One region of the Paenibacillus sp. FSL R7-0210 genome, then DNA from elsewhere that is predicted to be linked to it. Evidence: riboswitches for the same ligand, from Rfam matches in the RefSeq annotation. Region 1 holds a riboswitch; the other holds the start of a gene.

Region 1 (7,183 bases):
GTCGATGGAATCTACATCTGGCTTCTCCATCTGGCCCAGGAACTGGCGCGCATAGGCAGACAACGACTCGACATACCGGCGTTGACCCTCGGCGTAGATGGTATCGAAGGCCAGGGAGGATTTGCCCGAGCCGCTCAGTCCCGTCAGCACGACGAAGCGGTCACGCGGAATCGTTACGTCGATGTTCTTGAGGTTATGGGCCCTCGCGCCCTTGATTACTATACTTTCATGTGCCAACGGTACCTCTCCTTTAAGGGGAATTTAAAATGGAAAAACATTTTGGGAAATATTTTCGATCCCTCCCAAACCCTCCCTTCCAAGGGAGGGCCCCAAGGGTTGCACCCTCTGGACACCCGCAAACTTGGCGGAAGGAATTAGGCGGGTGGATGGACGACTACTGTGGCATTAGGCCCGCTAACCCCTACGGGGCCGCTATACTTACAGAGCAGGGTACGGCTCGCTTCCGCTTGCCGCAGACGCTGTCCCTTCGGGATACGCGCTATGGCTTAACTGCACACTCTCCCTGCGGGATACGTGCTTAGGGCTTGAGTGCACGCTGTCCCTTCGGGATTCGCGCTAAGGGCTTAACTGCGGGCTGTTCCTGCGGAATGCGCAAAGAACTTTAACCATACTATCTTCAAAAGGAACGGCCTGAATAGCGCCGTTCCCTGGATCGTTAACTTCTCGGCCGGGTTACTCTGCCCGTAGCTCAAGCAAGGCATCACGCAGCTCGGCGGCGCGCTCAAATTGCAGGTTCTTGGCGGCATCCTTCATCTCGGCCTCCAGACGCTGCATCAGGCTCTGCTTGTCTTTCTTGTTGAGCTTGCCGCCAACACCAGTGAGGTAATCAGCCTTAGACTCGGCCACCTTGGTCGCCTCGATGATATCGCGCACCTTCTTGTTGATGGTCGTCGGGGTAATCCCGTGCTTCTCATTATGGGCGATCTGAATCTCACGGCGGCGCTGGGTCTCGCTCATGGCCTTCTCCATGGAGTCCGTAATGCGGTCCCCGTACATAATGACCCGGCCCTCCGAGTTACGGGCGGCACGGCCGATCGTCTGGATCAGCGAACGCTCGGAACGGAGGAAGCCTTCCTTGTCAGCATCCAGAATCGCGACTAGCGACACCTCCGGCAGGTCAAGACCTTCTCTGAGCAGGTTAATACCGACCAACACATGGAAGGTGCCTAGACGGAGATCACGCAGAATCGCCATCCGCTCCAGTGTCTTGATATCGGAGTGCATATAACGTACCTTGATGCCAATCTCCTTGAAGTAGTCCGTCAGGTCCTCAGACATCTTCTTCGTAAGGGTGGTGACGAGAACACGCTCATCGCGTTCTACCCGGTCACGGATTTCATTGATCAGATCATCGATCTGCCCTTCGGTAGGGCGCACTTCAATGATCGGATCAAGCAGACCGGTAGGACGGATAATCTGCTGGACCATCGTATCGCAATGCTCCATCTCATAAGGTCCAGGTGTTGCGGACACGTATACAATCTGGCTCACCTTGTCTTCGAATTCCTCGAATTGCAGCGGACGGTTATCCAGTGCAGACGGCAGGCGGAACCCGTGTTCTACAAGGACTGTCTTACGCGCACGGTCACCGTTATACATCGCCCGGATCTGCGGCAGCGTCACATGAGACTCGTCAATCACAATCAGCATGTCATCCGGGAAATAGTCCATCAATGTATAAGGAGTCGCTCCCGGCTCCCGGAAGGTAAGCGGACCGGAATAGTTCTCGATCCCTGAACAGAAGCCGACTTCCTTCATCATCTCGATATCATAACGGGTCCGCTGCTCCAGCCGCTGGGCCTCCAGCAGCTTGCCTGCTTCACGGAGCACAGCCAGCCGCTCCTCCAGCTCACGCTCAATATTGACCAGCGCTACACGCATGGTCTCTTCCTGGGTAACGAAGTGAGACGCCGGGAAAATCGCGATATGATCGCGTTCGCCGATCAGCTCGCCTGTCAGAACATCAATTTCCGTAATCCGTTCGATCTCGTCTCCGAACAGCTCTACCCGGATCGCATGCTCGCCCTGGGATGCCGGGAAGATCTCAACGACATCCCCGCGCACACGGAACGTACCGCGCACGAAATTAATATCATTGCGCTGATACTGGATATCTACGAGCCGGCTCAGAATCTGATTACGCGGCTTCTCCATTCCTACACGCAGCGAGAGCAGCAGGCTTCCGTATTCCTGCGGCGAACCGAGACCATAAATACAGGACACACTCGCCACAATAATGACATCACGGCGTTCGAACAGCGAGCTTGTTGCCGAGTGGCGGAGCTTGTCGATTTCTTCATTTATGCTGGAGTCTTTCTCAATGTAGGTATCGGAGGAAGGAATGTACGCCTCTGGCTGGTAGTAATCGTAGTAACTGACGAAGTAATCCACGGAATTGCTCGGAAAAAATTCTTTGAACTCACTCGCCAGCTGCGCAGCAAGCGTCTTGTTGTGCGCAATAACCAGCGTGGGGCGGTTCAACTTGGAAATCACTTGTGCGATGGTAAAGGTCTTGCCTGTACCGGTCGCTCCCAGCAGCGTCTGGTGCTTTTTGCCCTGCCGGATGCCGTCCAATAACTCTTCTATGGCATGAGGCTGATCGCCCTGGGGTGTATACTCGGACTCCAGTTCAAAAGTCTTCGTACTGACGACAATATCACTCATTTGCCCGTCTCCCCTCTATCGTCTAGAATATATGAATATATTATAATTTTAACCCTAATCATCCTTCATCCATACCAAGCTGAAAAATATGGAAGATAGGAATGCACGTTCCCGTTTATTATACAGCGTTGCCCAGACTGTTGCAAACCATAATATATAGAAATTTAAGGAGCCTGAATTTATGGATTTCATTACAATACTCGGCCTGCTGGCCGGAATTGCCGCTATGATCGGCGGTTTTCTGTGGGAGGGCGGCAGCCTGTCCGGCCTGCTGCAGCCCAATGCTGCCCTGATCGTATTCGGCGGCACCCTTGCGGCTGTACTCATCAGCTTCCCGGCGTCCAAGCTCCGCAGCATTCCGGCGGCGCTCCGCCTGGCTTTTGGCAGACAACGGGATACCAGCCGGGAACAAGCCGAAGAATTGATTGCTATGGCTGCACTAACGCGGCGCGGCGGTGTTCTCGCCCTGGAGAAACGAGCGGAGGAACATCCCGACCCCTTCACCCGTGAAGGCCTGTTTCTGATTGTCGACGGCAATGACCCGGATCAGGTCCGGCAGATTCTGGAGCTTGGGATGGATGCCAAGGAACTGAAATATGAAGGCTATGCCAAAATATTCGAAGCCGCCGGCGGCTATGCACCGACCATGGGCATTATCGGTACCGTTATGGGCCTGATCCGGGTTCTGAGCAACTTAACGGACCCTTCGAATCTGGGCGCGTCCATTGCCGTAGCTTTTACAGCAACGCTCTATGGCGTAGCCAGCGCCAATCTAATCTTTTTACCCATTGCCTCCAAAATCAAATCCCGCAGCCAAAGTGAGCTAGGCACCATGGAGATGCTGCTCGTCGGCATTCTGTCCCTGCAGAACGGGGACCACCCGCATCTGGTCCGTCAAAAGCTGGCCCCTTTCCTGGCAGACGCCCCTAAACGCAGCGCCAGCACCAGCACCAGTCCGGGAGACCCGTTATGAGACAAAGAAACCGCCGGCAGCACCGCGCCGCCGCAGGGAAAGAGAGCCGGGACCGCTGGATGATTACCTATGCGGATCTGATCACGCTTCTGCTTATTTTCTTCGTGATTCTGTATGCCATGAGCAGTCTCGATTCGCAGAAATATGCCATTGTCAGCGGCTCCTTATCGGATACCTTCAAGAGCGGAAGTACAGTACTGGAAGGCGGAAGCGGCGTTCTGGAGGGCAATCAGGGCATTACAGGGACTGACGTTTCGAAGGGTCATAATGAAGACGGCAGCACCGCTGACACGCCTTCGGCCACAGACTCTGGGGATGCGAACGGACTCAATGGACACGGGGCAGATACACCTGCAGCCGGACAAGAAGGAGATGGGGCTGGACACCAGCCGTCTGCGCGCGAGCTTGCTTTTCGTGAACAGGAGGCGAAGCTGGCTGCGCTTATGGGCGTTATCACCCAATACGTGGAGGAGAATAACCTGGGTGAGCAGATTTTTGTTGCCGATAAGCCGCAGGGCATTGCGATCACGCTCAGTGACCGCTTCCTGTTCGATGCGGGTAAGGCTGAGCTGAAATCGCCTGCACTCCCTGCACTGCGCCAGCTCTCCGGCCTGTTCCGCGGCATCGGCGCCACCATCAGCATCGAAGGCCACACCGACAATGTTCCCGTGACGCCAGGCTCAGTGTACAAAGACAACTGGGAGCTATCGGGCGCCCGGGCGCTGTCGGTCCTGCGCTTTTTTCTGGACAAAGAGGGGCTGAGCCCCGATACCTTCCAGTACGCGGGTTATGCCGATACCCGGCCTGCATATGATAATGCGACCACCGAAGGCAGACAGAAGAACCGCCGGGTCGAACTCATTGTTCTGCGCCAGCTGCAGGAGACGGAATAATATACAGACGCAAAAAGACAGACCTCTCACATTAGTAACATCTAATGTAATAAAGAGAGGTCTGCCGTATTAACATCCGCTTCCGCAAATAAGCTAACTTTTATTCCCCAACCAGTTCCTTGTACGCAGCCGCATCCAGCAGGCCGGTTACTGCCTCTGCGAACTCAGCATCAAGCTCCAGCTCAAAAATCCAACCGTCTCCGTAGGGCTGATCGTTGATCAGCTCCGGGCTGGCCTCCAGCGCATCGTTGATCTTGGTCACCTTACCGGATACGGGTGAATATAGCTCCGATACCGTCTTCACGGACTCAATACTGCCCACGCTGTCACCAGCGGAGATTGCCGCGCCGACTTCCGGGAATTCTACAAACACGATATCGCCGAGCAGATGCTGCGCATGATCCGTAATCCCTACACGTACTACGCGTCCCTCGCCCTGCTGCGCCCACTCATGCTCTTCGCTGTATAGCAGGTTGTCAAGCACTTCACTCATGTCCAAGCCGCCTCTTTTCCGTAATTGGAGTTCTAAATTTAGTTATAGCCTAAGTTATCGGCTTGCCTAATGTCAATATAACTGACAGTAAAATTAAATTTGTCAACTTTTTGACGTTTTTTGATTGACAGGGCGGAGGGTTACCCGGTTTAATGGAGTCAGTAGAAAAACATATGGTTTGCGAATGATGGCATAGGGAGAGACTGTCTCACAGGAAGACAGCGCCGAAGGAGTAAGCCCGGGATGGGTGAATCTCTCAGGCAAAAGGACCTTTGCCGGACGCATCTCTGGAGAGCATCCGGATGCCTGCGCCGCAGGCTTCACGGATCACCAACGGGGAAACCTGCGCTGCAATGCAGGGTAACTCTCAGGTACCAAGGACAGAGCGAAAGTCCATTTATGCATACGTGCATAATGGCTTTCGCCTGTCCTTTTTCGTATGTAATCAAAGCCAAGGGAGTGACGAGATGGAGTCTTTGAGAAGAACGCCTTTTTATGATCTCTATGCCGCGTATGCGGAGTCCAGATGTATTGATTTTGGCGGCTGGGAGCTGCCGGTTCAGTTCACAGGGATCGTGAAGGAGCATGAAGCCGTCCGCAATCAGGCCGGACTGTTCGATGTCTCCCACATGGGAGAATTCATGGTTACCGGAGAGGGCGCAGAAGCCTTCCTCCAGAGAATGACCACGAATGATGTCAGCCGCTTGGAAGACGGCGCGGCGCAGTATACGCTGATGCTCTATCCAAGCGGCGGAGTGGTGGACGATCTGCTCGTATACCGTCTGGGCGAGGAGCGTTACATGCTTGTCGTCAATGCGTCGAATATCGACAAGGACTTCCAGTGGCTGCAGGAGCATCTCACCGCTGAGTTCAGCGGGGTCACTCTGAACAATGTCTCGGATGAGACCCTGCTGCTTGCCTTGCAGGGACCGCTGGCTGAGACCATCCTTGCCAAAGTGACGGACGCTCCTCTAACGGAACTCAAGCCTTTTCACTTCATCGAACACGCCGAGGTCTGCGGCGTCAGCGTCCTGCTCTCCCGCTCCGGATATACCGGTGAGGATGGCTTCGAGCTGTACGCTCCTGCTGATACGGCGGCTACCCTCTGGAAGGGCCTGCTGGAAGCAGGCGCTCCGCATGGCCTGACTCCTGCCGGACTCGGCGCACGCGACACGCTGCGCTTCGAGGCCAAACTGCCGCTGTACGGCCAGGAGCTGTCGGCGGATATCACTCCACTCGAAGCCGGTGTCCAGTTCTTCGTGAAGTTGGATGCAGGCGACTTCATCGGCCGTGACGCCCTGCTGAAGCAGAAGGAAGCCGGTCTGCCCCGTCGTCTTGTGGGCCTGGAGATGATCGACCGTGGCATTCCCCGCTCCCACTATCCCGTATACGCGGATGGAGTGAAGATCGGTGAAGTAACGACAGGCACCCAGTCCCCGACCCTGAAGCGGAATCTCGGACTCGCCCTGCTGGATACTGCCTATACGGAGATCGGTACAGAGGTGTACGTAGAGATCCGCGGCAAGCAGCTCAAGGCTGCCGTCATCAAAGCCCCATTCTACAAAAGAAGCCAAGGAGTGAAGCCGCAATGAAGCACCGCTATCTGCCTATGACCGGGCAAGACCGCGCAGAAATGATGGAGACCGTAGGCATACAGTCCATCGATGAGCTGTTCGCCGATATTCCGCAGTCTGTCCGTTACCAGGGAACCCTGCCGATGTCCGGCGCCCTGGATGAGTACGCACTGCTTCGCCATATGAAGGGGCTCGCCGACAAGAATGCCGATTTCGACACCCACGCCAGCTTCCTCGGTGCCGGATTATACGATCACCACGTTCCGGTCGTCATCAACCATGTGATTTCCCGTTCGGAATTCTATACCGCCTATACCCCTTATCAGCCGGAGATCAGTCAGGGTGAGCTACAGGCGATCTTCGAATTCCAGTCCTATATCTGTGAACTGACCGGGATGAAGGTCGCCAATGCCAGTATGTATGACGGTGCAACGGCCCTGTCCGAAGCGGCTGTGCTGGCCGCAGGTGCCACCAAACGCAAGAAGCTGATTGTCTCCCGTACGGTTCACCCGGAAGCGCGTCAGGTGCTGCGTACCTCCGCCAACGCCTGGGGCCTGCAAATTGT
Region 2 (7,183 bases), 510 kb from region 1:
TCTATTGTACTCCTGCCCCTATTGCATCCTTCAACCGGTCCAGTTGAAGCAAGTGGTGGCGGTAGTGCATCTCGATCAGCAGATACCATTCTGCTGCAGTCAAGGGGCCGAAGCGGGGATGAGGGACAGTGCTGTGCTCAGGTGCCTGCGCAAGCTTCGGCAGGGTCTCCCGCATACGGTCCATCACGGTGTGCAGACCCTGGATCAACTGCTCCTTGCTCTCCGGCTGTACCGGCGTGTACTGCGGTGACGGCGGAACATGAACGCGTACAGGCGGGAAGCTGCCCCCGGCAAAAATCGCTTTACCATCCGGGGTCATCTCTGCTTCATTCCCCGCCGCTTCCCCGTTCCCGGCCAGACACTGATCGATATTACGGAGCTGCATGTACAGCGCCGATTGTATCAAATGCTGGACCATCTGCCCGAGAGACCACTCTCCCTCGGCAGGCTGCCGCAGCAGCTGCTCCATACTGAAGATATCTAATTCCATAAGATAGTGATGGGCAGTCTTCTCAAACTGCTGTAAGGCTTCTGTTGTCTTCATATTCTTATTCATATTCATATTCATAATATTCAGGCAGCTCCTTTATTCTTCGGTCTGACCTGAATATACACAACCGCTACTGACAACATTATGTCAGTAGCGTTCCAGCATTCTCGCCGCTTCCTCCCGCACAAGCTTCCGCAAGGCTTCCGGCTCCAGGACAACCGCCCCCGCTCCCCAGCCAAGCACCCATTGCAGCAGGTCCTCGGGCTGGCGCACGCGGAAGGTCATAAGCCTGCCGTCTGCCCGGTCCTCCACTGCCTCCAGATAAAAGTTACCCGATTCAGCCGCCTTGCCCGCGATCTCCGGCTGAACCAAAATGCACACGCGTACATGGCGGTCATCCTCCGGCTGGTACTCGTGCAGATCGAAATCCGCAGGCACTTCGAACCGGTCACCCAGAACGGTAAGCCCGCTCATTCTGGATAACCGGAAATGACGGATCTCCTGCCGCAGCCAGCACCAGGCGACCAGGGTCCAGGCGCCTCTGTTCAGGACAAGTCCATACGGCGAAGCGGTTCGGACACTCCGGTGACTTCCGTCAGCTTCCTGTCTGCCCTTCGTATACCCGAAGCTGATCTTCCGCTGCTCCAGAATCGCGCGGCGGATCTGCTCCATGTACTCCTTCTCCTGTCCTTGCAGCTTATCTTTACTGGTATTCAGCAGCAGGATGCTCTGGCGGAGCCGGGCGGTATTCTCCTTGACATCCTCCGGGAGAACCGCTTCAATCTTCCTCCCTGCTGCGGAGGCCTGGTTACCATACTGAGTGTCGAACCGCTGCTCCACGAAATCCGTCCCGATCAGCAGGGTCACTGCCTCCTCGGCGGTGAAGCTGACCGGGGGCAGGAAATACCCTTTTACCAGCGAATATCCCTGACCTGTAGCTCCTACCACCGGCACTCCAGCTTCACTAAGCGCCTGGATATCGCGGTAGATGGTTCTTACACTAGTCTCGAAGACGGACGCCAGATCCTCTGCCCGTACGACCCCTTTGCGCTGCAGCTCCAGTACGATGGCTAACATGCGGTCTGTCTTGTTCATGCGGCGGCTGCACCCTCTTCATCCTGAAATCAGTTTATGTATTGATTATACTGATTTCCTGTTCACTTTTCTCCTTACGGCTTCTAATGGAATACAGAACGAACAGCAGGATGAACCAGAGCGGGGTGAACAACAGAGCCGGACGGGTCTCAGCAGCAAAGAGCATGATCACAAGAATGGCGGCGAACAGCGTCAGGACGGCATAGTTAATTACGGGGGTGAACGGCGCTTTAAATTTGGAAGCGGCATGTAAGTCCGGGCGGTTCCTTTTATACTTGATATGGCAGACCAGCACAACGCCCCAGACCCAGATGAAGCAAATGGCGCTGATCGTAGTCACGATACCGAAGGCCTGACCCGGAATAAGCTTGCTGAGCAGTGCCCCGGCAGAAATCACCAGCGTGGAGAGGAATAAGGAATTCGCAGGCACATGATTCCGGTTCAGCTTGCCAAGCTGAGGCGAGGCCTGATTCCGTCTGCTCAGATTGTAGAGAATCCGGCTGGTCGAGAACATCCCGCTGTTGCAGGCGGAGGCTGCCGAGGTTAAGACCACGAAATTGATAATCCCCGCAGCAATCGGAATCCCGACCAGACTGAAGGTGCGCACGAACGGACTTTCAGCCGCGCTAAGCTGGGTCCAGGGATTAATGCACAGCAGCACGAAGAGCGCGCCGACATAGAAGAAGAGAATCCGCAGCGGAATTTTGTTGATCGCGGACGGGATGTTTTTCTCAGGATTAGCCGTCTCCGCTGCCGATACCCCCACCAGCTCCACGCCGACATAGGCGAATACCACCATCTGGAAGGAGAACAGGAAGCCCTTCACCCCGTTCGGGAACACGCCCCCGTGCTCCCAGAGATTGCGGACCGACACTGAGCCTGCATCTGTCTTGAACTGGGTTACCAGCAGGACAATCCCCAGGCCAATCAGAGCCAGAATCGTAACCACCTTGATCAGAGCAAACCAGAATTCGAGTTCGCCGAAGCTTTTGACCGTGAGCAGATTGAGTCCGAGCAGAATGATCAGGCAGATCACGGCCGGCACCCACTGCGGAATATCGAACCAGTACTGCACATAGACGCCCACCGCAATCACATCGGCCATCGCCGTCATAATCCAGCAGAACCAGTAGGTCCAGCCCGTAATGAACGCCGCCCGCGGCCCCAGGTAATCCTCAGCAATGTCTGTAAAAGACTGATACCCCGCCTTCGAGAGCAGCAGCTCCCCCAGCGCCCGCATTACAAAAAACACGGCAATCCCCACGATCAGATACGTGAGCATGATGGAGGGCCCGGCCTGCTGAATGGCTTTACCCGATCCCAGGAATAAACCTGTGCCAATCGTACCTCCGATGGCAATAAGCTGGACATGCCGGTTTGCAAGCTCTCTTTTTAACTCTGTCTGTGCCATACCTGTTTCCCCCTTAGTGTATATGACGCTGTCCTGCCGGGTAACGCAAAAAGGAGACTGGATATCATCCAATCTCCCGGTTCATAAGAGGTTCCAAATAAGCGTCTGCAGCAGCGGCTAATCCGCACGGCAAAACACAAATTCGGTACTCTTCTGTCCTTTTGCCTGAGATTGTGAACCCTTCGGCGCTGCGGTCTCCCGCAGTCTCTCCAGAAGCTGCTCCAGCTATAGTGTGATCCATAGCCTTCATAGCTTGCGAATATTCAATTATTTGAAGCTGACTTCATGTAAATATTTTTCAATTCTATGCACAGTCCAGACTTCTGTCAATATCATTTGTTACTCTCGTGGTCATCGCCGGGTGTCCTGCACTGCTTCATTGCACGTTATTTAACCGTAATTTTGGTTTCCAGGTCTTTATAATAAGTTTTAGCCCATTGGCCCTGCTTGTCTTTGAACATCTTCCCGCTGGCATCTTTGGAATACGTAAAAGGCTTCACGCTAATGGACTTCGGAACGGCTGGGAATGCACTATAGTTCTGTTCCTCGGTACCGCTTGTTTTAACCTTCTCAAACGGCTTGCCCCACGGCGAGATCACATTCCCCTTCTCATCCACAAGGTCATATAACATTCTTTCCGGGTTCACCTTGGACTTGGCCGCTGCCGGAACTTCACCCTTAAAGGTCACCTGCAGAGACATCGTTAACGCGGTCATCTCGAAGGAATTCACCGTATAATTGAATTTGTTGTTCTTCTTGGAGACGCCCGGCTTCAGGCTTAACAGGGTCCCCAGCTTGTTCACTTGAACTTTGAAAATAAACGGCTCCTTCACCCCGTTGGCGTATGCCTTCAGCGTTAGGTCGAATTTGTCCGGGATTTGCTGCTTCATGGCTCCTTTGGTCAGCCAGATCAACGCCGTGTCCGTATCTTCCAAATTGGGAATGATGGAAGTATCAAACAGCAGCTTTTTCCCATTGATCAACACGTCCACATTCCTGGTCTGGTCCATGAAAGAACCGTTCTTGCCCACCGTCCCTCCCTCCTGCCGGATACCTGCGACAAGCTCGTTATTGTCATAGATCAGATCGGTTAGAGTCAGGGTCACCCCTTCCTGGGTCACGGTCTGATTCGGGGCAGCAGCAAGCCCTTTCTGGACAAGCGCCTTCAGCACGGTGCTGTCACTGACCGCAAAGGCGCTGCCAGCCTTAGTTGCCTTGTTGACATCGGCTGCCGCCGCTACGGGTACAGTGAATCCCCCGCCGACAACTGTCCCTCCGAGTACAACGGTTACTGCTGTTGCTATCATTGCTTTCTTCATCGTATTTAAGCTGATCGTGTACATAGTTTCTCTCCTTTGCTGATTAAGAATATACAGGTATAACGTTCCCCTGCTGCTATTTTGTGACAGGAGCGCAGAATAACATCCTACTTGCACAAAGTCATTTTTGAATAAACAGGGTCATTTGCAAGAGAGAATTCGGTTCATCCGCTCTACTATAATAAGTTCATCCAGAACAAGTAGAGTGAGGTTAGAACTTATGGCAAATCCCGCACCACAAGCTATGAACACCAAGTTAGCGACACCGCCCCAGGGCCGTTTCGGCCGTCTGCTGCACAATATCGTGCGATACCGGGTGCTGCTGCTGATGCTGCTGCCCACCTCGATTATCTTTTTCATCAACTGCTATATTCCGATGTTCGGATTATTCATTGCCTTCAAGAACATCAACTACATTGACGGCATTATGGGCAGTCCTTGGGCCGGGCTCGACAACTTCCGGTTCCTGTTCGCCACCTCTGACGCCTTGCGCGTGACCATCAACACCGTGGGGTACAATGTGGTCTTCATTATCTCAGGACTCATCCTCTCGGTCTCGCTGGCCATTGCGATCAATGAGGTGCGTAACAAGCTGGCTTCGAAGTTCTTCCAGACCGTCATGATTATGCCGAACTTCCTGTCCATGGTCGTGGTCAGCTTCATCGTCTATGCCTTCCTGCACCCGGAGTACGGCTTCCTGGTCAAGCATATTCTGCCAATGTTCGGCTACTCCTCAGTGAATGCCTATATGCATCCTAACGCATGGCCTTACATTCTGTGGATCACCAAAATGTGGCACTCCATCGGGATCGGCAGCGTCATCTACCTTGCAGCCATCACCGGCATCAGCGAAGAGCTGTACGAAGCCGCGGTGATGGACGGCGCCAGCAAATGGCAGCAGATCACCAAGATTACCCTGCCGCTGCTCACGCCGATCATGGTCATTCTCACGATTCTTAACATGGGCGGCATCTTCCGCTCTGACTTCGGGCTGTTCTACCATGTGACCCTGGACTCCGGTGCGCTGCGCTCGACTACGGACGTCATCGACACCTATGTCTACCGGGGCCTGATCCAGCTCAACGACCTGGGGATGTCCTCAGCGGCGAATTTCTATCAATCGGTCGTCGGCTTCTTCCTGGTCATCGGCGCGAACGCTCTCGCCCGGAAGCTGAACCGCGATACGGCGCTTTTCTAGAAACGGAGGATTCTAATGACTACTGCATCCCGAAGCAACCCTTATACCAAAGGCTCCACTACCGCCCAGATTATTCTGAATGTGTTCTTCATCGCCTTCAGCCTGGCCTGTATTCTGCCGATCCTACTCATTGTCGCCATCTCCTTAACCAACGAGAAGGCCTTGACGCTGCAGGGTTACAAATTCTGGCCCGATCATATCGACGCATCCGCGTACCAATATCTGTTCAAGCATTCGGAGACACTGGTTAAGGCGTATGGCGTCAGCCTGACCGTTACCATTATCGGGACTGTTCTGGCCGTGCTGCTGATTGCGCTATATGCGTACCCGCTTTACCGGAAGGATTTTCCCTTTAAAAAAACATTCAACTTCTACCTGCTGATCACCATGCTGTTCTCGGGAGGGCTTGTCCCCTTCTATCTGCTGTACGTGAACTATCTCGATCTGAAGGACTCGCTGGTTGCGCTGATCCTGCCCGGCCTGTCCAATGCCTTCTATATCTTCATCACCCGTACCTTCTTCCAGCAGACGATCCCGGAGGAGATGATTGAATCCGGCAAGCTTGACGGGGCCTCGGAATGGCGGATATTCTTCCAGCTTGTGCTTCCGATCTCCCTGCCTGTTCTGGCTACGATCGGTCTGTTCACTACGCTGATGTATTGGAATGACTGGTTCAACTCCATGCTATTCATTAATGACACCGACAAGTTCTCCCTGCAATACGTCATGATTCAGATGATCCGCCAGGCGGAATTCTTCAAAACCCAGCTTGCCGGCAGCGGTGTCGCCCTGATGGTACAGGAATCCGTTCCGACCGAAAGTCTGCGGATGGCTATGGTCGTGCTGTCGATTGGTCCGATTCTGTTCATCTATCCGTTCTTCCAGAAGTACTTCACCAAGGGCCTTACTATAGGGGCAATCAAAGGTTAAGCGGTCTAGCTCTGGCGTAAATGCCGGTTAGAATATATGATCTAATTATCATTCGAGGAGGTTCATACAAATGAGAACAACAAGAAGCTCAGGCACGGTGCTTGCCGCTCTGACTGCCGTGATACTGGGCATTACCGGATGCGGCGGGGGCAATTCAGGTGCATCCGCCCCGTCCAAGGCAGAATCAACAGCAGCAGCCACAACGGCTGGCACGGAAGGCAGCACGAGTCCTGATACCTCAACGTTCCGGAAGCTCAAAGTTTACACGGTCGGGAATTTCCCGCAGAATGATACCAAGGCAGTTGTAGATGAGATCAATAAGTATCTCAAAGAGAAAATCAACGCCGAGATTGACTTCCAGGGACTCCCTTGGTCCTCCTGGGCCGAGAAGATGGCACTGGCTTACCAGTCCGGTGAACAGGTTGATCTGACCTTCGCCCCCAACTGGGCCGACTTCGCCAATAACGTAGCCAAGGGCGCGTTCCTCCCGCTGGATGATCTGTTAGCCAAATATGGACAAGGCATCAAGGAGACCCTTGATCCCCGCTTCCTGGACGGCGGAACCGTAGACGGCAAAATCTATGCGATTCCTACCAATAAGGAAATTGGTGAGAGCCATACCATTATGTTCCGCAAGGATCTGGTAGATAAATACGGCTTCGATGTGAACTCGATTGAGACGCTGGAGGATCTGGAGCCATGGCTGCAGACGATCAAGGAGAAGGAACCGGCTATTGCGC

What was found. A riboswitch is a leader RNA that binds a small molecule or an ion and turns the genes downstream of it on or off. The one in region 1 is predicted to bind glycine.
Region 2: it holds a riboswitch for glycine, as region 1 does, so the genes downstream of both, MKY64_RS28570 (amino acid permease) here and gcvT (glycine cleavage system aminomethyltransferase GcvT) in region 1, are expected to answer to the same signal.

Annotation. Positions count from the first base shown of each region.
Region 1 covers NZ_JBBPAR010000001.1:7,226,028-7,233,210, reverse strand. Annotated here, with positions in the region: gene uvrA (excinuclease ABC subunit UvrA) at 1-237, opposite strand, end outside; gene uvrB (excinuclease ABC subunit UvrB) at 694-2,685, opposite strand; gene MKY64_RS30925 (flagellar motor protein) at 2,867-3,658, shown strand; gene MKY64_RS30920 (flagellar motor protein MotB) at 3,655-4,551, shown strand; gene gcvH (glycine cleavage system protein GcvH) at 4,652-5,044, opposite strand; glycine riboswitch at 5,229-5,326, shown strand; glycine riboswitch at 5,330-5,430, shown strand; gene gcvT (glycine cleavage system aminomethyltransferase GcvT) at 5,512-6,636, shown strand; gene gcvPA (aminomethyl-transferring glycine dehydrogenase subunit GcvPA) at 6,633-7,183, shown strand, end outside.
Region 2 covers NZ_JBBPAR010000001.1:6,715,990-6,723,172, reverse strand. Annotated here, with positions in the region: gene MKY64_RS28580 (DinB family protein) at 2-544, opposite strand; gene MKY64_RS28575 (helix-turn-helix transcriptional regulator) at 638-1,585, opposite strand; gene MKY64_RS28570 (amino acid permease) at 1,620-2,996, opposite strand; glycine riboswitch at 3,140-3,219, opposite strand; gene MKY64_RS28565 (DUF5643 domain-containing protein) at 3,383-4,339, opposite strand; gene MKY64_RS28560 (ABC transporter permease) at 4,536-5,513, shown strand; gene MKY64_RS28555 (carbohydrate ABC transporter permease) at 5,529-6,443, shown strand; gene MKY64_RS28550 (ABC transporter substrate-binding protein) at 6,514-7,183, shown strand, end outside.